3 regions of the Metabacillus sp. 22489 genome follow, and region 2 is predicted to be linked to each of the others. Evidence: riboswitches for the same ligand, from Rfam matches in the RefSeq annotation. Region 2 holds a riboswitch; each other region holds the start of a gene.
The links. Region 2 has a riboswitch for S-adenosylmethionine ahead of ACTJJ9_RS12395 (methionine biosynthesis PLP-dependent protein). Riboswitches for the same ligand answer to the same signal wherever they lie in the genome.
Positions count from the first base shown of each region.

Region 1 (7,570 bases), on a different contig from region 2:
GCAGTTGTGTCTCTACTGCGATAAAGCTATGATGCATACCTGTAATAACAATTGGTGCGTAGGCAAGTCCGAAGATAGCTGAACCGATAAAACCAGTTGTATCATATAACCAGATAAGTCCGTCTGATAATAAATTCCCAGCTGTGCGCGTAATTGGACCAACGATTGTAAATGTTAAAAGTCCTGTAATAAAAATTGAAAACAACGGTGTTAACAAATTATCTAATGATGATGGGGTAATCTTTCGGATATTAACCTCAATCTTTGCTAATAAAAAGGATGAAACTAAAACAGGTAAAACTGTTCCTTGATAACCAATTTTTGCAATTTCTAACCCAAGAATATTCCAATAAGGAATATCTCCATTCGCTAAAGCCTCCCCATAAGAATTACCATTTAACAAATCAGGATGGACCATGAGCATACCGAGTGTTGCCCCAAGAAAAGGATTTCCACCAAACCGCTTTGTTGCAGAAAATCCAATTAATATCGGCAGGAAAACAAATGCAGCATTAGCAAATGTATTAATCATTGCTGCTAGGTCAGCTAGATTTGGATTTGCATCAACTAATGATTTTCCTTCAATAAACAAATCCTGTGCTGTCAGTAAATTATTGATCCCCATTAATAATCCACCGGCAACGATTGCTGGAATAATTGGAACAAAAATATCAGATAGCATTTTGACAAAGCGCTGCAATGGGTTTAGCTTTTTCGAACCAGCATTGCTTACATCCTTTGTTGACATTTCCTCTATCCCCGTTAGCTTCGAAAGCTCTTTATAAACCTCATTAACAATACCCGCGCCTAAAATAATTTGATATTGGCCACCTGTTGAAAAGGTTCCTTTTACAATATCCATTCCATCCAATTTCGCCTGATCAATTTTCCCCTCGTCATGTAATACGAGTCGTAATCTTGTAGCACAATGAGCAGCAGCAGATAAGTTTTCCTTTCCGCCTATCGCATCAAATATTTGCTTTGCAGCTTGTGAATAATCCATTTTTCTCACCCTTCCTCAGATATAGAACCGGTTCCACAATTGAACAAAAAAATGTAATTCAATTGTGTACCGACTTTTACGAAATATGGTACCGGTTCCAAATTACAATAAAATGAAAACCATACTGGAACCGGTTTCAGGTAAAGTATATAAAGATTAGCGAATTTTGTCAACACTTTCACGAATAATTAATTCAAAGCCTGAAATTGTCAGCTTCTCAACTTCTTCCTGATGAACAAGCTTCACAATGCTGTTCGCGGCAAGAACTCCTGCCTCTTGATAGAAAAATTGAGCTGTGGTTATGCCGGGGTGGATAATTTCTGTTATATCATAGCCGCCAAAACCCGTTATCGACAAATCCCGAGGAATTGTTAGTCCCTCCATTTGCGCTGCCTTCATTATTCCTAATGCAATATTATCTGTTGCACAAACAATTGCTGTTGGATGATATGTTTGATAAAGCTGCGGGAAAATGTGGACTGCTTCCTTTAAGCTAAAGCTCGTTTCCACATAATGAATTTCACAATCCTCCTCCTTTTCTGTCGCTCTTTTAAATCCTTCCTTACGTTTAACACCTACTGCGATATCTTCCTCTGTTACTCCTAAATAAACAATATTTTTATGCCCTTGTCCGATCACATATTTGCCAATTTCATACCCAGCCGCTTCATCATCATGTATAAGACTGTAACACTCATCCCTTTGCTGTCCTACTAGAAGAACAGGAACATTAACATCTGCAAAAACTTGAAGATGTCTTTCTGTTACCTTTGTTGCTAATAAAATAATTCCTGCAACCTTTTGATTTGCCAGGCTGTAAATACTCTCAATTTCACGTTCTAAATCCTGGCTTGTATTCGAAATAATAAGCTGATAACCCCGCGCTTTTAGCTCCTCATCAATCCCAATTAACGTTTGGGAAGTAGCATATGAATTTAACCTTGGCACAATTGTTCCTATAATATTCGTTTTCTTTGCCTTTAAGCTCCGAGCAAAGGTGTTTGGAACATAGCCTGTTTCTTTAATAACCTGCTCGATTTTTCGACTTGTCTTATCACCGATTGGTCCACCATTTAAATATCTCGACACTGTGCTTTTTGCAACACCTGCTAATTTGGCAATTTCTCCAATTGTCACCGTCATTTCTAAACACTCCAACCTCAGTTTGCTCTAGTACTATCAGTATATATGATTTCTCCTCTCTTTATAAACCCATTTAAGCTATTATTATCTGAGTCGTTTACCTAAAAAAGCTTATTCCTTATTTACCCGCAACCTTTCATGGACATTGTTGCATTTTACTTCGCTGTTGTTTTTAGTTGGATTTCAGCACGAATACTCGTTTTCTACAGGGGGATGGCGGTCCACCTTTAAGGTAAACACTTACGGGATCTCACCTATTTCACGCATCCTGCAGCAAGTAGCTGCAATTAACCTTTAAGCAAAATCAGCCTTTTTGAAAAGATCCATTATAAAAAAAGAAGACGCCAGTTAGATTTTACCAGCGTCTTCCATCTATTTTATACAGGTACCGCAACAAAAAACTCATTATACAATGCTTGAACTGCACGCTTTTCCTGAGCTTCCTTCACTCCGAACATCATGCTAACCTCTGATGAGCCTTGGTTAATCATTTCAATGTTGACTCCAGCATTCGCAAGCGCTTTTGCTGCACGAGCTGTTGTCCCAACATTATGTCTCATGCCTTCTCCAACAACCATAATGAGGACAAGATTATGTTCAATAATCACTTCATCCGCATGCAATTCATTGATAATTCGCTTCGTAATTGCTGCTTCAATTTCTTTATCCATTTGATTTTGTCTTAGGATAACTGTGACATCATCAATTCCTGAAGGCACATGCTCATACGTAAGACCAAAATCCTCTAAAATTTGCAGCAGTCTACGGCCGAAGCCAATTTCCCGGTTCATTAAATATTTGCTAATGTAAATGCTGCAAAAGCCTTTATCACTCGCGATTCCAATGACCGGTCCGTTTGTATTTGCCCGCTCGTTGACAATTCTTGTCCCAGGGGCAGTAGGGTTGTTCGTATTTTTCACATTGACAGGTATTCCTGCTCGAAAGGCAGGAATTAATGCTTCATCATGGAAAACAGAAAATCCCGCATAAGATAGCTCTCTCATTTCACGATAAGTAAGCTCACTTATTTCCTTTGGATTTTGAACAATAGTAGGATTTACTGAATAAACTGCATCAACATCTGTAAAGTTTTCATATAAATCCGCCTTCACACCATTGGCAAGTATCGAACCAGTAATATCAGATCCGCTTCTTGAGAATGTTAATACATCACCGTTTTTATTATGGCCAAAAAAGCCTGGAAACACGATAATTCCTTCACGATCGCGAAGCTTATATAAATTATCATATGACTCCGGTAAAACCTGAGCATTGCCAGGTTCATCTGATACGATTAAGCCCGCCTCTTTAGGACTAACGTATTGTGCTAATACTCCGCGATGTTGAAAGTATGCAGCAATGAGCTTTGCATTATTATCCTCACCGCTTGCTTTAATAGCATCTAAAAAGCGATCAGGCTTTTCTTTATTTCCATTTAATAATGCCTTTAAATCACGGGAAATTGTGTCTATGATATCAAGGGAAATCTCCAGCTCCTTCGCAATGCTTGCATATCGTTCAATAATCGTTGCAAATTCACTCTCTATCTCTTCTCCTGCTAATACCTTTTCCGCACAATCGATTAGTAAATCCGTTACCTTAATATCGTCTGAAAAACGTTTTCCTGGCGCTGAAACAACGACTACCTTTCTTTCAGGATCTGAGACAACGATTTGAAATACTTTCTTTAGCTGTTCTCCAGATGCTAATGAAGAACCCCCAAATTTAACAACCTTCATTTCTACAACTCCTACTATTTTTAATTTTCAGTCAAATTTTGTTTCTAATTATCTCTTTTTTTGATTGAATAATCAAGAGTTTTCTTCCCATAAGGAACATTTGTCTTTTTATAGTAGACATTTTTCTTTTCCATTCATAGTATATGTCAAAATGACAGGACAATGATCAAGATTGTTTCTATCATATAAAAAACCTCTCTAAGATAGAGAGGTTTCACCACATGTATTAGGAGTCCCTCTCTTATCTGTCAAAACCAAAATTGATTTTGCAGGAATTAGCACCAATTCTACGTATAGAACGGTTGCTGGGCGTCATCGGGCCAGTCCCTCCGCCACTCTTGATAAGAGATATTTAGAATATCCATTTAAGAAAGAATAAATTTACTTTAATCTTGAACATGGAGAATGTCAAGAACAATTGAACCTTGGGGACTGTCCCCAATATTAAATATCTACCTTTACTTGTTTTTTCGCTGGCTTATTGAGCACTAGCGGCATGACGAGCAGTACACCTAGCAGCATAAAAATCGCGGAAATTTGATAGGATATCGTTAAGCCGAATAGTTGCTTTAAAACACCAGCTAGCCCCATCATAATGACCATCGCTCCCATAAATAATGGTGTCATAATTCCATTTACACGACCTACAAACGCTTCCTCTGCATTTGTTAAAATCATCGTATTAATACTGATTTGAATCGCAGGCATCATGAGACCACAAAAGAATTGAGCAGCAATGGATAGCCATAATATATTTGAAAAACCGATTATCGAAATCATTAAGGCGTTGATAATCATCCCTGCAGCAAGCATACGAATTGGTGAGATCTTTTTCGATACAGCTAATGCGATACCACCGCCAATAATCATCGCAACCCCATTTACCGCCATAAACCATTGAAGAAATTCCTTATCCATATGTAGCTGCTGTGTAACAATAAATATCCCTAATGGCTGAATTAATCCTATCGCTAACCCCGCGACAAAGAAATTCGCCCCTAAGATTGTTAAAAAGCGATTGCTTACTACATATTTAAATCCTTGAACAAGCTCTTGAATGACCGTTGTTTTTTCTCTAGAAGCTTCCACTACCTTATCAGCAGGTAAAAACATGAGAGCAAATGCCGAAAGTAAAAACATCACACCAGTAATCGCAATCGAAATTGTAATCCCAAAATTCCCATAAATAATCGTACCGATGACAGGACCGATAATCATAAATAACGCAAACATCGTTTGGTATATCGACATCCCCATTTGTAATTGGGCTTCAGGTACATGCACCTTAAACAGCTTCATTCCTGATGGCTGAGAAAACTGTGACAAAATGGAGGAGATTAGCATAGCAAAAAAGACAACCTGCCAAGTTCCGACAACAAGAGTTAGCAAAACCGCAAAAACAGAAATGGAGCTTAAAATATCGCACCACACCATCGTTCGTTTCGGCCTCCAGCGGTCAGCAAACGTACCACCTATAATTGAGAAAATAAAAATCGGGGCATATTCTGCCACTGAGATTAACGAAACTGCAAAGGGATCTTCATTTGTTTGTTCCATAACAAATAATAAAACAGCAAAATTTCTAATCCAAATACCTAATTGCAAAAACAATCCTGAAAGTAATATGGCCCTTACGAACCGATTGCTAAGAAAATCTTTGAATGCTGACTCCTGACTCATTTTCCATCCTCCACTTATTCATCTATCCAAAGGTAAACACCATTGCACGATATTATCATAATTCCACTATATCCAAAAAATTCCTACTAAATCAATTCATCTTTTTAAAATTCTCTTAAAATGAATAAAATTTAACTTTGTGTGCAGAATGAGTTATCATGCAATTATATGAATTTTACTAATGAAATTAACCTTTTTCAATTCTATTGGTATAATGATATGCAGAACTTATTTTTACATAGTAAAATTGGTTTTAAAAAGATGGAAGTGTAGATCATTTGGCATCATTATTTCATCTCTTTAAACAACCTCTATAAAGAAAGGTTTGATTTGAATTGGAACACAACTCCTCAAACTTTATTAAAAGTATTATTAAAGAGGATCTTGAAACTGGTAAACGCGACTATGTATATACTCGCTTTCCACCAGAACCAAACGGATACTTACACATCGGTCATGCGAAATCAATTGTAATCAACTTTGGACTAGCTGATGATTTCAATGGAAAAACAAATTTACGATTTGATGATACAAACCCATTGAAAGAAGATACAGAATATGTTGAGGCAATTAAAGAGGATGTAGCATGGCTAGGTTATGAATGGGATGGCTTATTCTTTGCTTCAGATTATTTTGAAGAAATGTATAACCGTGCATTACTGCTCATCAAGAAGGGCAAAGCCTATGTTGATGATTTAACAGCAGATGAAATAAGACAATACCGTGGAACATTAACAGAGCCTGGTAAAGAAAGTCCGTATCGCAATCGTTCAATTGAAGAAAACATCGATTTATTTGAAAGAATGCGCAAGGGAGAATTCGGAAATGGTGAAAAGGTGCTCCGTGCCAAAATTGATATGGCATCACCTAATATTAATCTTCGTGACCCTGTTCTTTACCGTGTATCTCATGCGACACATCATAATACTGGTGATACGTGGTGTATTTATCCGATGTATGCTTTTGCACACCCACTTGAGGATGCAATTGAAGGAATCACACATTCATTATGTACAACTGAATTTGAAGACCAACGTCCACTTTACAACTGGGTTATTGAGGAATGTGAGATGGAGCATAAGCCTCAGCAAATCGAATTTGGTCGTCTAGGCATTACAAATACTGTCATGAGTAAACGTAAGCTAAAACAGCTTGTTGATGAAAAATTTGTTGACGGCTGGGATGATCCACGGATGCCGACAATTTCAGGCTTACGTCGAAAAGGGTATACACCTGAAGCAATTCGTGAGTTTGTAAAACATACAGGTGTATCAAAAGGATCTGGTTTAGTAGATGAAGCAATGCTAGAGCACTTCGTCCGCGAAGATTTAAAGCTAAAAGCACCTCGAACAATGGGAATTTTAAAGCCTTTAAAGGTTGTCATTACGAATTACCCTAAAGGACAGGTTGAGATGCTTGATGCAGAAATTAATCCGGAAGTTCCTGAAATGGGAATGCGCCAAATTCCATTCTCTCGCGAAATCTATATTGAGCAAGAGGACTTTATGGAGGATCCACCAAAGAAATATTTCCGACTTTTCCCTGGTAATGAGGTCCGTCTAAAGCATGCTTATTTCATTAAATGTGAGGATGTCATTAAGGACGAAGAGGGAAATATCGTTGAAATCCATTGTACGTATGACCCAGAAACAAAAAGCGGCACAGGCTTTACGGGTCGAAAAGTAAAAGGAACAATCCATTGGGTAGAAGCTTCACAAGCAATCCCGGCAGAATTCCGCTTATATGAACCGCTAATTTTAGATAAGCAAGATGTAGAAGATGAAGACAGTGAAGCAGATGTGGAAGAAGAAAAAACGTTCCTTGATTATGTAAATGAAAATTCATTGGAGGTTTTACAAGGGTTTGTAGAGCCAAATATGAAGGAAGTAAAGGCACATGATAAATTCCAATTTTTCCGTCATGGCTACTTTAATGTAGACCCAAGACATTCAACAGACGAGAAAATCGTCTTCAACAGAATTGTATCTCTAAAAAGCTCATTCAA
Region 1 covers NZ_JBQENT010000002.1:152,093-159,662, forward strand. The annotation lists gene ACTJJ9_RS02010 (sucrose-specific PTS transporter subunit IIBC) at 1-1,003, opposite strand, end outside; gene ACTJJ9_RS02015 (LacI family DNA-binding transcriptional regulator) at 1,160-2,146, opposite strand; gene ACTJJ9_RS02020 (aspartate kinase) at 2,524-3,885, opposite strand; SAM riboswitch class I at 4,124-4,233, opposite strand; gene ACTJJ9_RS02025 (MFS transporter) at 4,330-5,565, opposite strand; gene ACTJJ9_RS02030 (glutamine--tRNA ligase/YqeY domain fusion protein) at 5,901-7,570, shown strand, end outside.
Region 1: it holds a riboswitch for S-adenosylmethionine, as region 2 does, so the genes downstream of both, ACTJJ9_RS02020 (aspartate kinase) here and ACTJJ9_RS12395 (methionine biosynthesis PLP-dependent protein) in region 2, are expected to answer to the same signal.

Region 2 (7,570 bases):
TTAGGATACTTCTTTCCTTCAGAGTCTGTCAGATTATCAGCATTAATGAAGGAAAGTGCTCAATCACGTCTCTATGCTGGTGTCCATTTTAAAGCAGATAATGATGAAGGGCTACGGTTAGGGAGACAAATAGGGGAAATGGTTGTAAAAATCATGCAGCTGCAAAATGTTCGTCCCTTTTAAAATCCATTATTAAAAAAAGGAGCGTGAAAATGAATGTTTTACACGATGGATCCGGCTTCCTTTCGTCATCATTATCGTTCAGCTACCAATTCGTACCGTCATAAGGGGCATTTTACAATGACGGTTAACGGAAGTGGAACTGTGTCAGTTAAGCCTGACGAAGCACTATTAAATGTTGGAGTTGTAACTGAAAATATGCAAATTCAAACAGCACAGGAGGAGAATACACAAAAATCGAATCAGCTACTTGAAGCATTAAAAGAGATTGGAATAGAAGAAAACGATATAACTTCGATTGTCTATTCAATTAATCCAAAATACGATTTTGTAGAGGGACAGTCGATATTTAGGGGCTATGTAGTGGAGCATTTATTCCAAATCAAAGTAAGAGACCTTTCAAAAATTGCCACTATTTATCGAGTTGTTATTGAAAATGGGGCAAACCGAACTAGTAATTTACAATTTCGACTATCTAATCCCGACTTTCATTATCAAGAAGCTTTAAAAATGGCTATCCAAAATGCAAAGGAAAAGGCAAGGGAAATTTCTAGAACGATAGGTGTAACTTATCTAAAAACACCAATAAAATTAACAGAACAAACTATACAACAAATTCAACCATTAAGTAGAGATACTTACCAAATCGCTGTAAGCACCGAAGCGTTTGCCCCACCAATCCAATCCGGTGAAATCACGATAACTGCTCAAATAAAAGCGGTTTTTCAATATACTGATTAAAACTACCATTAATAGATAAGTATAAACGTACTGAGTAAAAATAATGAAATTTAAATAGACAAAAAGCATATTTTCGCTTTATCCTTTTTATCGAAGAATTATAAAATGATATTAATACATCAAACTACCTCTGTTTAGCATGAAACGTAACAATAATTTGATATGTCTCCTTTTAGTTTTACAGAAAAAAGAGATGACAAAATAAGTCTTCGCTAAAACAATTTTGTCATCTCTTATTATATTAATTATTTTGTACTTTGCTTTACAGGTAATTTCTCTAATGCTTCCTCAAAGTCTTTTATAATGTCATCTGCATTTTCTAAGCCAACGCTAAGTCGTAATAAACCGTCTGTAATACCACGCTTTTCTCGTTCCTCTGCTGGCATTGCCGCATGTGACATTCTCGCTGGATACGATAAAATTGATTCCACTGCACCAAGACTTACAGCAAATACTGGGAGCTTCACATTGTTTACAAGTGTTTTAACGGCCTCTGCATCCGCCAGTCTGAATGAGAGAACTGCTCCTGGTCCATCTGCTTGATACTTCTGTGTTTCATATCCTGGATGGAAGCTTAATCCTGGATAGTATACTTGCTCGACCTTTTCATGCTTGCTTAAATATTCTGCTATTTTTTGTGCAGAGGCTTGAGATTGCTTTAATCGAACATGCAATGTTTTTAATCCTCTTAGAACAAGCCAAGCATCTTGTACACCAAGGACTGCTCCAAATGCATTTTGTAGCTTATATAAACGATTTCCTAATTCCTCATCCTTAACAACAGCAAGTCCTGCGAGCACATCACTATGTCCTGCTAGAAACTTTGTCGCACTATGTAATACGACATCGACACCAAGCTCTAACGGTCTTTGCAATTCAGGTGTTAGGAATGTGTTATCTAAAAATGTTAAACAATTATTTGCCTTCGCAAGATTCACGATGCCCCGAATATCTGTAACCTTTAATAATGGATTTGATGGTGTTTCCATATAAATAACTTTCGTATTTGGTCGAATAGCTGAAGCGACCTGATGTAGGTCAGTCATATCAACAAATGTATGTTCAATACCAAATCTAGTGAGTACATCAGTAATAATTCTAAATGTGCCCCCATAGACATCCTCAGTAACTACAACGTGATCTCCCTGGGATAATAGCAAGAATGCTGTGGAAATTGCCGCCATTCCTGAGGCAAACGCCATTCCTCTCGTTCCACCTTCTAATTCCGCGATTGCCTGCTCTAATGCTTCGCGGGTTGGATTCCCAGAACGGGAATAGTCATACTTTCCATATTCATCAAAATCAAATTGATGAAAGGTTGATGCATGTTGTATTGGTACACTTACCGCACCTGTTCCTTGATCAACCTTTGCCCCATTATGAAGGAGCTTCGTTTGAAATGTCCAATTATGTTCGCTCATTATGCTTCAGCTCCCTTCATTTGTTTAAAGCTTTGTTCTAAGTCAGCAATTATATCCTCTACATGCTCTACCCCTACTGAGAAGCGTAACAATCGATTACATACACCATTTGCAATTCTAACTTCCTCAGGAATATCCATATGTGTCTGTGTTGCAGGATACGTAATGAAGCTTTCAATTCCACCTAAGCTTTCAGCAAAAGAAATAACTTTAAGGCCTTTTAAAAACGGATTTACCCATGTTTCATCCTGCAGACGGAACGATAACATCCCACCTCTTCCAGGGTATAACACATCAAGTACATCAGGATGTGACTCCAAAAATTGCGCAACCTTTTGCGCGTTTTGTTCATGCTGTCTCACACGTAAAGATAATGTTTTCATTCCACGCATTAATAGCCATGAATCGAATGGTGATAAAACAGCGCCAATTGCATTTTGATGTTGAAAGAACTCATCACTTAGCTCCTGCCCTTTCGTAACAACTAAGCCTGCTAGTACATCATTATGTCCTCCTAGATATTTTGTTGCACTATGGATAACGATGTCAGCCCCTAATAAAATTGGTGTTTGGATAACAGGTGTATAAAACGTATTATCGACGATAACTAAAATGCCATGCTTTTTCGCTATCGCAGCAAGCTCTTTTATATCTGTTTCCTGCATCAATGGATTTGTAGGTGTTTCGATAAATAATGCTTTTGTTTTTTCAGAAATCAGTTTTTCTGTTTCTTGTGGGTTTGTAAAATCATCATATTTAAATGACAAACCATATTTTCGCCATTCTCTTTCAAATAAACGATATGTACCACCATATAAATCACTTGATACGATTAATTCATCACCGCTTTGGAATAGAGCCATAATTGTTTGAATCGCAGCCATACCCGAGCTAAATGCAAAGCCACGGTCACCGTGCTCTAAATCAGCAATAGCCTTTTCTACTAATCCTCTTGTAGGATTTCCGGTACGAATATAATCAAATCCTGTTGATTGCCCGATCCCCTCATGCCGATATGCAGTCGAAAAATAAACAGGAGGATTTACCGTCCCTGTCACATTTTCACTACGGTTTCCAATTTGGGCTAATTTTGTTTCAATACGTTGTGTCATTGCTAGTCACCATCCTAATGTTATAAGTTATGTCTGTTTCTCCTTGGTTACGAAAAAACGGGAGAGCCTTGCTGGAGTGATTCATTTAAACTAGATATTATTTAAGAGGATTTTCCCCATTATCTATTCAAAAAACTTTCATTGATCAAAAAAAGTCTTCCTCATTAAGAAGAAGACTTTATATACGATGATCGCTCCTTCTTATCTCTCAAGCATAATGCTGGTGTGGCTTGCTGGATTTAGCACCTTGGTACTCGTAAAGAGCTTTATTGATATGTTGCATTTAGACTACTAACTGAATAAATAGACTTAGCAAACATGACACAATAAGCTTTTACTTTGTTTTTGTACCGGTTGCTGAGGCTTCGTAGGGCCAGTCCCTCTGCCTCTCTTGATAAGAAATGTATGAAATTTTAGAATTATTATTTTCTATAACTTTACATGATTCGAGTATAGATTGCAATACAATTATTGTAATAGTTTGATATCTTCGATAATTTTTTCATAAGGTACATCTGCTGAAACTTCATATTGCTCTAATATCGTTGTACCTTTCATAAGGTAAATTGCAGAGCTATGAACAAATTGATTAGATCCATCTAACTTTGCAGCAGGTGCAATATAGCTTGTATTTGCAAATGATTCAATTACCTCTTGGTCATACCCTGTGAGGAAATTCCAATTCCTTTCATCTGCCCCAAAGGATTTCGCAAAGTTTTTGAGAACGTCAGGTTTATCATTTTCCGGGTCAATTGTAAATGAGACAAATTCAATATCAAGATGCTCCTGCTTCGCCTGTTTCTGTAATGTTGCCATGTTCATCGTCATCGGCGGACAAACCGTATCACAATTCGTAAAGATAAACGCTGCTAACCAAATTTTATCCTTATAATCTTTCGGAATATCAACCTTTTCATTATTTTGATTCATTGCAGTAAGTGACCCAACAGTGCCATTTAATGAAAAATGCTCTTCAAGGTTGATAGACTGCGAGCAGCCTACCATACCAAGAACAGCAAGAATAAAAACCGATACTATTTTTCTCATATAGAACGCCTACTTTGTTAAAAATTGCGTATCAATTAATTCACTAAATTCAGGTTTTTCTTTTAAGAATTTCAATTCAAAAGATGAATTAGCAAAATCTTGAACGACATCTGCATTCACTTCTGTTGTATATGTTACACGTTTCCATGCACTATCAACTATTGCTGGGTCAAGCTCTTGATCTGTAATTTCTTTAATTGCTTTTATCGCAATATCACGTGCTTCTTCCGGATTGTCATTAATAAATTGAACACCTTTTTCATGAGCACTAACAATCTTTTGAACAAGCTCTTTGTCTTCTTTAATTAATTTGCCTGATGTGACTAATACGGTATTTGGTAGAGTCGTTCCATAAGCAATATCCTTTGTATCAACGATAACCTTTGCTCCGTCATTCACTAGTTGTGACGCCCATGGCTCTGGAACAGCCGCAACATCCACTTTACCTGATTCAAACATAGCGCTATATTGTGCTGGATTTCCTGTAACATGTTTTAGAGTTCCACCAATACGAGCTGATGTAATTCCATAATCCTTTAAAAATGTTTCCATTTGAACATCATGTGTACATCCTACACCAGGAGTAATAAATGTTTTTCCTGATAAGTCATCAATAGATTGGATGCCGCTTTGCTTAGATGCAACAACAACTGTACCACCAGAAGATGCACCTGCAACAATCTTAACATCAGCACCGTTAGCATAGTTATTCATAACGGGTCCTGGTCCAACTAAACCAGCTGTAATATCGCCAGTTTTTAATGCCGTCATAAATGCAGCTCCATCTGGAAATGTTTTGTATGTTACTTTCACATCATCTCCAAGAGCTTCCTCAAAATATTTCTTTTCCTTCGCAATCATTGCTGGTACGTGGTCAATGTTTGGAAAATATCCAATCACAACCTCCTTCTTGCTTCCACCTGCTCCATTTGAGCTTGAGGAAGAGCCACATGCAGCTAAAACACCGATAAATAAAATCGAAATAAGTGCAAGTAATAATCCTTTTTTCATGATGTTACCCTCCATAAATTAATTCTGTTCCAAGCCCCACTTTTTCATGACGCTTTTTTCAACTCGTTGGAAAAATAATAAATCAACAATAACCCCTATAACCATAATCATAAGCATTATTGCAATAACTAAGCTCATATCACCAAAATCTGAAGCAAATTTTAGCTTATATCCTAGACCTGGTCCAGTACTTAGAAGTTCACCAGCCATCAATGCTCTCCAAGCAAACGCCCACGCAAGCCTTGTACCAGTAACTGCATAAGGTATAGATGCTGGAAACATAACCTTCCAAAAAAGGCTAAACCCTTTATAATTCATTGTTTGTGCTGCCTTAATATATAGAGGTGGGACATTTTTTAAGCCTGTTCTCATATTTAAGGTCATGACAAGAGTAGCACCTAGGACGATAATAAATGTGACAGCTGCTTCATTTAGTCCGAACCACATAATTGCTAGTGGCAGCCAAACAATACTAGGTACCGATTGAAGGGCAATAATTAACGAACCAAGTGTTTCATCCGCTGTTTTTGATTTTGCTAAGAATACACCTAAAATAAGTCCAAGTGTTAAGGCAATCACTAGTCCGATCGCTAACCGTTTAAAGCTTGCTGCCAAATCATACACTAGCGTCATATCAGCAAAACCCGTATAAAGAGATGTAAACACATCAGTTGGTGCAGGCAGCAATGATTCTGAAATATTTAAAACTGTTACCGCAACTTGCCATACTATGAACAGAATACCGAAGAACAGTATTCGCTTAATGACTGTTTTCATATTGCTGCTCCTTTTCTATTACTTTATCAATCTCCGACTTTAATAACTGTTGGATTCTTTCTTCATATGGTAAAAGCTCTTCACGTGCTTGTTCGCGAGGTCTCGGAAAATCAAGCTCAATAATATCTAAAATTCGTCCAGGCTGAGTTCCCATCACAACAATTCGGTCAGACAATTTAAGCGCTTCATGGATACTATGTGTTACAAACAAAATCGTTTTCTTTGTTTCTAAAAAGACCTTTTCAAGAACTTCATGTAATCTAGAACGTGTTTGTTCATCCAACGCCCCGAAAGGTTCATCCATTAGTAAAAGCGCTGGATCCATCGCAAGTGCTCTCGCAATCGAAACACGCTGCTGCATACCACCTGAAAGCTCGTGAGGTGAATGCTTTGTATATGGGCTTAGTTGTACCAATGATAAATATTTATGTGCCTTTTCTTTTGCCTCTTTTTTAGACATTTCTTTCCTGAGGGGAAACATCACATTTTCTTCAACAGTTAACCATGGAAATAAAGCTGCTTGCTGGAATACCATTCCTCTTTCCTTGCCAGGCCCATTAATTTTTTTTCCTTGTAAAATAAGTTCTCCTGATGTCTGCTTTGTAAGACCGGCAACAATTGAAAGCAACGTTGATTTCCCACAACCAGAAGGCCCTAAAATGGAAACAAATTCGCCTTCTTTGACCTGCAAATTTATATCATTTAAAACAGTTTCAATGTTATTTTCACGGTTATTAAATTGCTTTGAAACTTCGTTTATCGTTAAAAACAATCTTCTCACCTGCTTTTCCAATTCTCATCTAAACCATCGGATTAATATGATTATTATATGCAATAGAGGGTGAATGTCAAGTGGTTTATATTTTTCAGTCGTTTAAACATAAAGAGAGGACTCCTTAAATTTTCCTGTAATTTATTGATAATGAAAATAAACACTTTTCAAAATCCAGAAAACGAATGGCAGATCTCCTTATATTTAAAAAGATTGAAGAGGAGAGTTTCTCCTATTATTTTCAGCTATTATTGTAATAAGAGGTAATGAAAATGGTGACAGAACGAGCTTTCCTAATTGAAGAGGCACAGTGAAATTTCCGAAAGTGACATGATAGAAATGAACGTTCAAACGATTTTGACAGTTTGAAGGATTTTATAAAGAGGAAAAGTTATTTTTAGAACTTAGAAAAGTAGATTTTAATCCTAGTAAGCAAGGCGAGGCAGAACTCGGCTATTTACATTTGCCTGAACATTTTGGAAAGGGGAACTGCAGACAAATCTCTAAGG
Region 2 covers NZ_JBQENT010000018.1:43,900-51,469, forward strand. The annotation lists gene ACTJJ9_RS12380 (vanadium-dependent haloperoxidase) at 1-183, shown strand, start outside; gene ACTJJ9_RS12385 (SIMPL domain-containing protein) at 217-921, shown strand; gene metC (cystathionine beta-lyase) at 1,167-2,342, opposite strand; gene ACTJJ9_RS12395 (methionine biosynthesis PLP-dependent protein) at 2,342-3,454, opposite strand; SAM riboswitch class I at 3,653-3,855, opposite strand; gene ACTJJ9_RS12400 (SCO family protein) at 3,923-4,501, opposite strand; gene ACTJJ9_RS12405 (aliphatic sulfonate ABC transporter substrate-binding protein) at 4,511-5,512, opposite strand; gene ACTJJ9_RS12410 (ABC transporter permease) at 5,531-6,289, opposite strand; gene ACTJJ9_RS12415 (ABC transporter ATP-binding protein) at 6,273-7,061, opposite strand; partial or broken gene ACTJJ9_RS12420 (GNAT family N-acetyltransferase) at 7,504-7,570, shown strand, end outside.

Region 3 (7,570 bases), on a different contig from region 2:
TCCAAAGCATAAAATTGAAGAAATGTTTGAAGAGATTACGGATAATAGATCCTTTGCTAGTGACCTTGCGATTCAATTAGAAGATGGACAAATAAAATTTTTAGAGATTACGTTGCGACATCATGTCATAAATGATTGTCATCTTGCAATGCTCAAGGATGTATCATTTAAGAAAATGTTAGAACGTGAACGTCTAATTAATGAGCAGCTTTTTAAAGATTTGTTTCATCGTGCAGTGGATGGTATTGTCATCTTTGATCAGCACGGTCTTTTTATTGATGCGAATGAATCATTTTGTACGAGCTTTGATTTATGCAAAGCACAATTAAATACATATTTACTTGGGGATTTTGTTGAAAGCAAGGATAAGTATAAACTTGAAAAGCTATGGACAGCCCTAAAGGAATACGGTAGTGCAAAAGGGGAATTACCTGTTCTTTTAAAGAATGGGCAAAAAAAAATTTTTGAGTTTACAACAACGTCAAATATAATTAATGGTTTTTATATGGCGATAATGAGAGACATTACGGAAAAACGTTTCATGGAAATGAAGCTGTACAAAAGTGAAGAGCGGTTTAGAGAAATTTTTGAAAATGCAATTGATGCCATTATGATTTGGGATAAATGTGGACAAATCTTAAAGGTAAATCCTGCAGCATGCCGAACGTTTGAGCTTTCTGATGAAGAATTAATAAAACGGAATATTCAGGAATTTGTTGACCAAACAAGCTTGGCGTATAAAAAGGTAAAGCGTGAGTATCTAAAAACAGGTGCGATTAGAGCTGAGCTATTATTTCATATGCCTAATGGACAAAGCAAGGAGCTAGAATTCACATCTAAGATGGATATATTTGATGGCAATCATTTAACAATTTTTCGAAATGTAAGTGAACGAAAAAGGATGGAAAAGGAACTAAGAGAAAGTGAGCAAAAATTCCGGAAAATATTTGATGGTGCGATGGATGGGATCGTTTTATTTAACAATGATTATAAGATAATTGAAGCAAATCCTACTGCACGGAAGATTTTTAATATAAGAAAAGAGGATATTGCTGCGTTTAATTTCTGTCATTTGTTAACACCTAATCTTACTGATGAGGATGGTACTCAGTCAGTTGAAGGCGACAGAGCAGATAAATTACAAGAAATTACGTATTCATTTGAAAATGGTGAGGAAAAAATTCTTGAATTTACTGTTAAAAACAATATCAATGAAAATATGCATTTAGCAATATTTCGGGATGTTACAGAAAAAAGAGAGCTTGAGGAGCAATTGAGAAAATCAGATACATTGAATGTTGTTGGAGAATTAGCTGCAGGAATTGCTCATGAAATTCGAAATCCAATGACCTCTTTAAAAGGCTTTATTCAACTACTTGAGGGCAATATGAAAGATGATTATTCGATGTATTTTAATGTTATTACTTCTGAATTAAGTAGAATTGAATCGATTATTACCGAATTTTTAATCCTTGCTAGGCCACAGGCAATAAAATATTTAAAAAAAGATATAAGCATTATTATGAGTGATACGATTGAATTATTAAGTGCACAAGCGATCCTTGTAAATGTACAAATGAAGCTAAAGGTTGAGGAACAGCTACCGCTTATTTATTGTGAACCGAATCAATTAAAGCAAGTGTTTATAAATGTTTTAAAAAATGCCATTGAAGTCATGCCAAATGGTGGACAGGTTGATGTTGAAATACGACGTAGGGATGAGGAACATCTTACAGTTTCCATTAAAGATAGAGGGTTCGGCATTCCAGAGGATAAAATTAAAAGATTAGGACAGCCTTTTTATACAACAAAGGAAAGAGGAACTGGACTTGGTCTGATGGTGAGCTACAAAATTATTGAAGAGCATAATGGAATCGTCGAGGTCGAGAGTGAGGAAGGAAAAGGGACAACCTTCCATATTACACTTCCGGTTTTCCAAGGGAAAAAATCGAATAATGAATAAGGAATGGTGGAGAAGATTTGAGCTTCTCCTTTTTTTATTTGGGATAAGTTGTTTACTTGAATAGTTGAGTTTCTTAAAGTAGTATAGCTTGCTTAGAGAGGAGATAGTAGAAAACACATTTAATCTTATTCGAAAAAGCATGCATCTAAATAAAGGGAGAAGAAGACAAACACGCTTTTATGATAGGCATATGACTTGTCACAAGTTGGAATAAAATACATATAATTTGAGTAAGAAAAAAAAGTTGAGTATGGGAAAGAAAGGGGCAAGCTTATGTGGATAATTAAAAAACAGCCAAAAAAAGTGTATTTCTACACTTCGATCTGTTCAAAGCTGCGAATAATTTCTGAAAAGGAAAGACAGATTCTTCTTGAAAAGCTAAAGTGAATGTATTTGCTCCTTGTTGGTACATTCAAAATACTAGAGGTTATATTAAGCTTGAATGGCAGTTGCTCTCTTATACGAATAAAAATATGAAAAATAAAGAACGGGGATATCTACTATTTTTTTAGATATCCCATCATTTTAATTAGTTTGCAAAATAGAAGAAATCGATTCTTGATAATTACTAGTCAATATCCCTTTTTCGGTAATAATTCCTGTAATTAATTCTCCAGGTGTCACGTCAAAGGAAGGGTTAAAAACCTTCACTCCCTCTGGGGCTATTTGAATTTTTTGAATTTCCGTGATTTCCTTTGGATTTTGTTCTTCGATAGGTAGATCATCACCTTTGGTAATCGATGGATCAATGGTTGATAAAGGAGCAGCTACATAAAAAGGAATTTGATAGGCATTGGCAAGTAAGGATAAATTATATGTACCTATTTTGTTTACCGTATCACCATTTGCGGCAATTCTGTCGGCACCTACAATAATTGCATTGATTTTTTTTGCCTTGATTGTATGTGCAGCCATATTATCTGTAATGAGTGTGACATCGACCTCTGCTTGCGAAAGCTCCCATGTCGTTAAGCGGGCTCCATGAAGTGCTGGTCTTGTCTCACAGACAAAGACTTGAATATCAACATTTTTTTCTTTTGCTAAGTAAAATGGTGCAGTTGCAGTCCCGTATTTAGCAGTAGTGAGCGAACCTGCATGACCAATTGTCATGACACGATCACCTTGATTAAGAACAGAAAGAGCATTCTCGCCAATTAAACGGCAAATCTCTTCATCCTCTACTTGAATTTGAATCGCTTCATGAACAATGGTTGTTTTTGCCTCATTAATTGATTTTGCATCTGATATACTATCCATTAATCGATCCAATGCCCATATGAAATGAAGTGCTGTTGTCTGTGAGCTTGCTAAATAATTTCGATACTTATGTAGCAATTCACGAAATTGCTCCAAAGATTCAGATGTATCCTGTAAACTAGCAAGAGCAAGCCCATAAGCTGCTGTGATACTTGTTGCAGATGTACCTTTTACTTTTAATGTATGAATCGCATCCCAAACATCATCAATCGTTGTAAGCTCAAGATATTCGGTTAGTTGCGGGATTATTTGCTGATTTAATAATTTAAGTGAATCATCCTGCCAAATAACAGAACGAGGTATTGTGATTGTAGTATTACTCATAGGGAAAAACTCCTTTTTCCTAAAAATTCTGATTTCGTATTTAGTCCTTTGTTATTTTATTGCTACATGTTGAGAACGATTTGCAATTGTCTGTTTTACGTATTGAATAAATTGTACAGGCTTTGTCATATTTTTTTGCTTAATAACGAGCTCATAACCTAATGAAAGGGCTAATTGCTTTACAGTTATTTTTTTGTCATATGTTTGTATAGTATCTAAAGCTGTTTCATGTGCATGCCCAATTGTATAACGTATTAATTCACAACCAGCAAAGCCAACAGCATCTGTGAATATTTCAGAAAGAATATGCTCTAAATAACCATTGTTTGCTGTGTAAATTTCAGAGCCATCTTTTTTCCAAGCTTTTGAGAATTCTTCAACAAATACGTTCCATGTTGTGATGAGATGTTGGAAAAGGAACTCTTGATCTTCTAAGTCACGTGAAAGGATATTTAATAAAAAGTGACCGAAAACTTGACCGACATCAAATGCAATTGGTCCAAAATAAGCGAAACCTTCGTCTATAACTTTTGTTTCATGCTCACTTACAAGGATGTTTCCTGTATGTAAATTTCCATGAATAAGTGCTTCAGGCTTTTTAAGAAACTTTTCCTTCAATTTTGCTACTTCAAGCTTTAATAATTTATCCTGTAAAATTTTCTCCACATTTGCTTTTAGTACTGGTTCATAATGGAATGTCTCATGTTCGAAAAGTGGGTTTGTAATATCAAGCTCCTCAATGTTTTTACAACGATCAGGGTTTGAAAAATGTCTCTCTATTTCATTTTTCGAATGTTGGGTATGTGCATAAATCGATGTATAAAATAATGTTTTTCCTAAAAATGCACCTAGGTGTGTCGAGAGCAATGGTAGCTCACTACCTTCAACGAGTGCTTTACGGGCTATGTGAAGATGTGACAAGTCTTCAATAATTGTAATTCCAAGCTTCACATCTGAATAATAAACCTTTGGAACATAGGCAGGAGCTATGTCTCTTTGTTTTAATAGTGCATGGTCTTCAATACGTGTACGATCTATTGGAAAAGGCCAGCTTTCACTTATGATTTTTGTATAAGGTAATGCTTGTTTAATCATATATCCGTTACCAGTAGAAGTTTCTTTTACATGAAAGTTGAGATATAAATTCCCATCACCTATTTTATTGCAAGTTAATTGACTTGTATCTTCAAATAGCATAAGCCGCTTTACAAGAGCGATCGCATCCGATTCAGTTAATGGTTGATAGGCTGATGATTTTCTAGCACACATAGTAAAGACCTCCATGTAAGTTATCTGTTTATTTAGCTTTCAATTTATCGTTAAAAAAGAAAAGCCTCTTTCATAAATGAAAGAGGCTTGAAGTCACTGCTTCTCACCTCTCATCTTTCAGAAAGTTAAATCTTTCTGATGGAATTAGCACCGTGCCCTATTGGATAAAATCCAAGGTGAAAACATCACCCCATTTTGCAATGGTAGTATGGTCGGTTGCTGCGGCGTCATTGGGCCAAGTCCCTCTGCCAACTCTTGATAAGAGATTTAAAAAATTATGTAGTTAATGTTTCAAATTTTATTAATTGTTAAAAAAAAGAATGCTTGATTAGCATGTTAACAAGCAATAAATACATTTGTCAATAAAAATTTTATAAATTGAACTAGGAAAAGGATGAGATTAAAAATCAAAACCTTTTAAAAAATGGAGAAAATTATAGAAAATGGTTGATTCAAGCGTGTAAGAAAAAATTCCTAAGTACTTGGTACAATAACAAGTAAAGCTATAATAAAAAGTCGGACGAAGCTATCTGAGTTTCCATCCGACTTTTTGCTAATAATTTTTGAAAATGAAAATAAGGTTTACTTATTACGTTTATCAAGTACGTTTATTAATTCACGTTTCTTCTTCGTTAAAGAAAGGAATTTTTCATCTAATTGTATATACTCTTCAGATGATGGTAAAATAAGACTCATTTGTCCGAGAACAGCTGTAATCTCAGTTTCGATACAGAGTAATTCCTCTTTTATCCCTAGGATATTTGGTTCGCTTTGGCTTTGTTTTCTTTTCTCATATTGCTCGAGATTCATTTCGACCCTGATGATTTTCTCGTTTTCAATAACAAGAAGTTTATTACATAGTTTGTTCATAAAGTAATAATCATGTGAAACGATTAATAATGTCCCGGTAAAATCAGTTAATGCTGCTTCTAGTTGCTCTCGACTTGCTAAGTCTAAATGGTTAGTTGGTTCATCTAAAATAAGCAGATTATACCCTTGTAGCAGGATTTTCGTTAACTTTATTCGGGTCCGTTCCCCAAGACTTAATGTTGCGATTGGCTGCATTAATTTATCAGCATGAATGCCCATATTCGCTAATATAGTTCTGGCTTTAAATTGTTCTTCCTGATCCGTTAATTCCAAAGCGTCAATAGCTCGGATGGATAAAGGCATATCTCCAACATCTTGGCTTAAATAGGCTACTTTATTAGCTTGACTGATGATGAGTTTGCCGCTTGATTGTTGCTCCTGTCCGATAATCATATTTAGTAATGTTGTTTTACCAGAACCATTTGGACCAATTAATCCAATACGCTCCCCATTATTAATATAAAAGGAGCTATCTTTAAATAGTGTTCGTTTTCCAAAAGATTTTTCTAGTCTTTCAGCCTCAACCATTCTTTTTCCGCGCTTTTTATTTTCGGCAAATTGAAAACGAACGGTTGCTTCTTCAATAGGCTTCTCAATTTTCTTCTTTTCTAGCTCCTGATTTAAACGCTTCATTTTAGATTTTATCGCTTTATCAATTTTTTTCGCCTTTACTCCATGATATTCTTTAAAGCCTTCTTGTTTATTCATATTTCGATGTGCTTTTCCTGACCAATGCTGTAATTGATTGATTTGTTGCTCAACATTCGCTTTATATTTTTGCATATTCTCATATTGGTGCAGCTTATCAGCATTGAGTTTTTTCTTTTTTTCACGGTAGGTCGTATAGTTTCCTGAATAAATAGTTAAGTTTCCTTGTTCTAAATCATAGATTGTAGACACGGTTTTATCAAGAAAGTAACGATCATGTGAAATGATAAGAACTGTCCCATTGAAATGCTTTAACTCATTTATTAACCAATTGACACCTTGAAAATCAAGGTGATTTGTTGGCTCATCCAATATAAGGAGCTCAGGCTGTGTCGCCCAAATTTGCGCTAACGTAATTTTTAGCCTTTCCCCACCACTTAAATGGGCAAGCTGTTCATTTGTCCAATTTTGCACTTGCTGTAAACCAAGCTCACTTGTTCGTAAATAAAATTCCTTTGAGGATAAAGCATCTTCCTGAAGCGTGTTATCAACTGATTGGTGTAAGTAGCCAATCGTTATGTTTTGCTGCTTTTCAATTTTCCCTGAATCAGGAGCTAACTGGCCATAAATAATTTGGGCTAATGTTGTTTTACCAGCACCGTTTGCACCAACAAGTCCTACACGTTCATTTTTTAATAAATCGAATGATACATCATTTAAAATCATTTCATCAGCAAAGCTCTTTGTTATATTTCGTGCTTTAACAATAAACATAAAAAAACCTCCCTAAACCATAGAGAGGACAGACTGTTCCAATATACAAAATGATATAGAAAAATAAGCATAAAGATATGCAATTTCTATAAAATGAACGTATATGGTGTATAAAGGACAGACTAATCCAATTTCTCTAGGTTTGAATTTTTTATTCAAAAAACTCCTAAGAAAAAAAGATTAGTAAATCATTGTCCTAATAAACACCCTTTCGTACAATAGTTATATATAGTATATGTAGTATTGACGAAAAATGCAATTTGTTTTCGTACATCAATTTATCGTTTTTCCACATTCTAAAAATAGCAATTGTTTGCTATAAGGAGGACTACTCATGAAGGTTCGTTATAATTATGTAAAAAAGGAAGATGTAAAATACTGTGAGGAACATGTAACAGTAAAGGAAGCATATGATTATTTAAGCCAGACAGGATACCGCTCTGTCCCTGTATTAAAGGATAATGG
Region 3 covers NZ_JBQENT010000015.1:89,761-97,330, forward strand. The annotation lists gene ACTJJ9_RS11255 (PAS domain S-box protein) at 1-1,963, shown strand, start outside; gene mtnA (S-methyl-5-thioribose-1-phosphate isomerase) at 2,489-3,544, opposite strand; gene mtnK (S-methyl-5-thioribose kinase) at 3,596-4,813, opposite strand; SAM riboswitch class I at 4,921-5,078, opposite strand; gene abc-f (ribosomal protection-like ABC-F family protein) at 5,396-7,105, opposite strand; gene cbpA (cyclic di-AMP binding protein CbpA) at 7,440-7,570, shown strand, end outside.
Region 3: it holds a riboswitch for S-adenosylmethionine, as region 2 does, so the genes downstream of both, mtnK (S-methyl-5-thioribose kinase) here and ACTJJ9_RS12395 (methionine biosynthesis PLP-dependent protein) in region 2, are expected to answer to the same signal.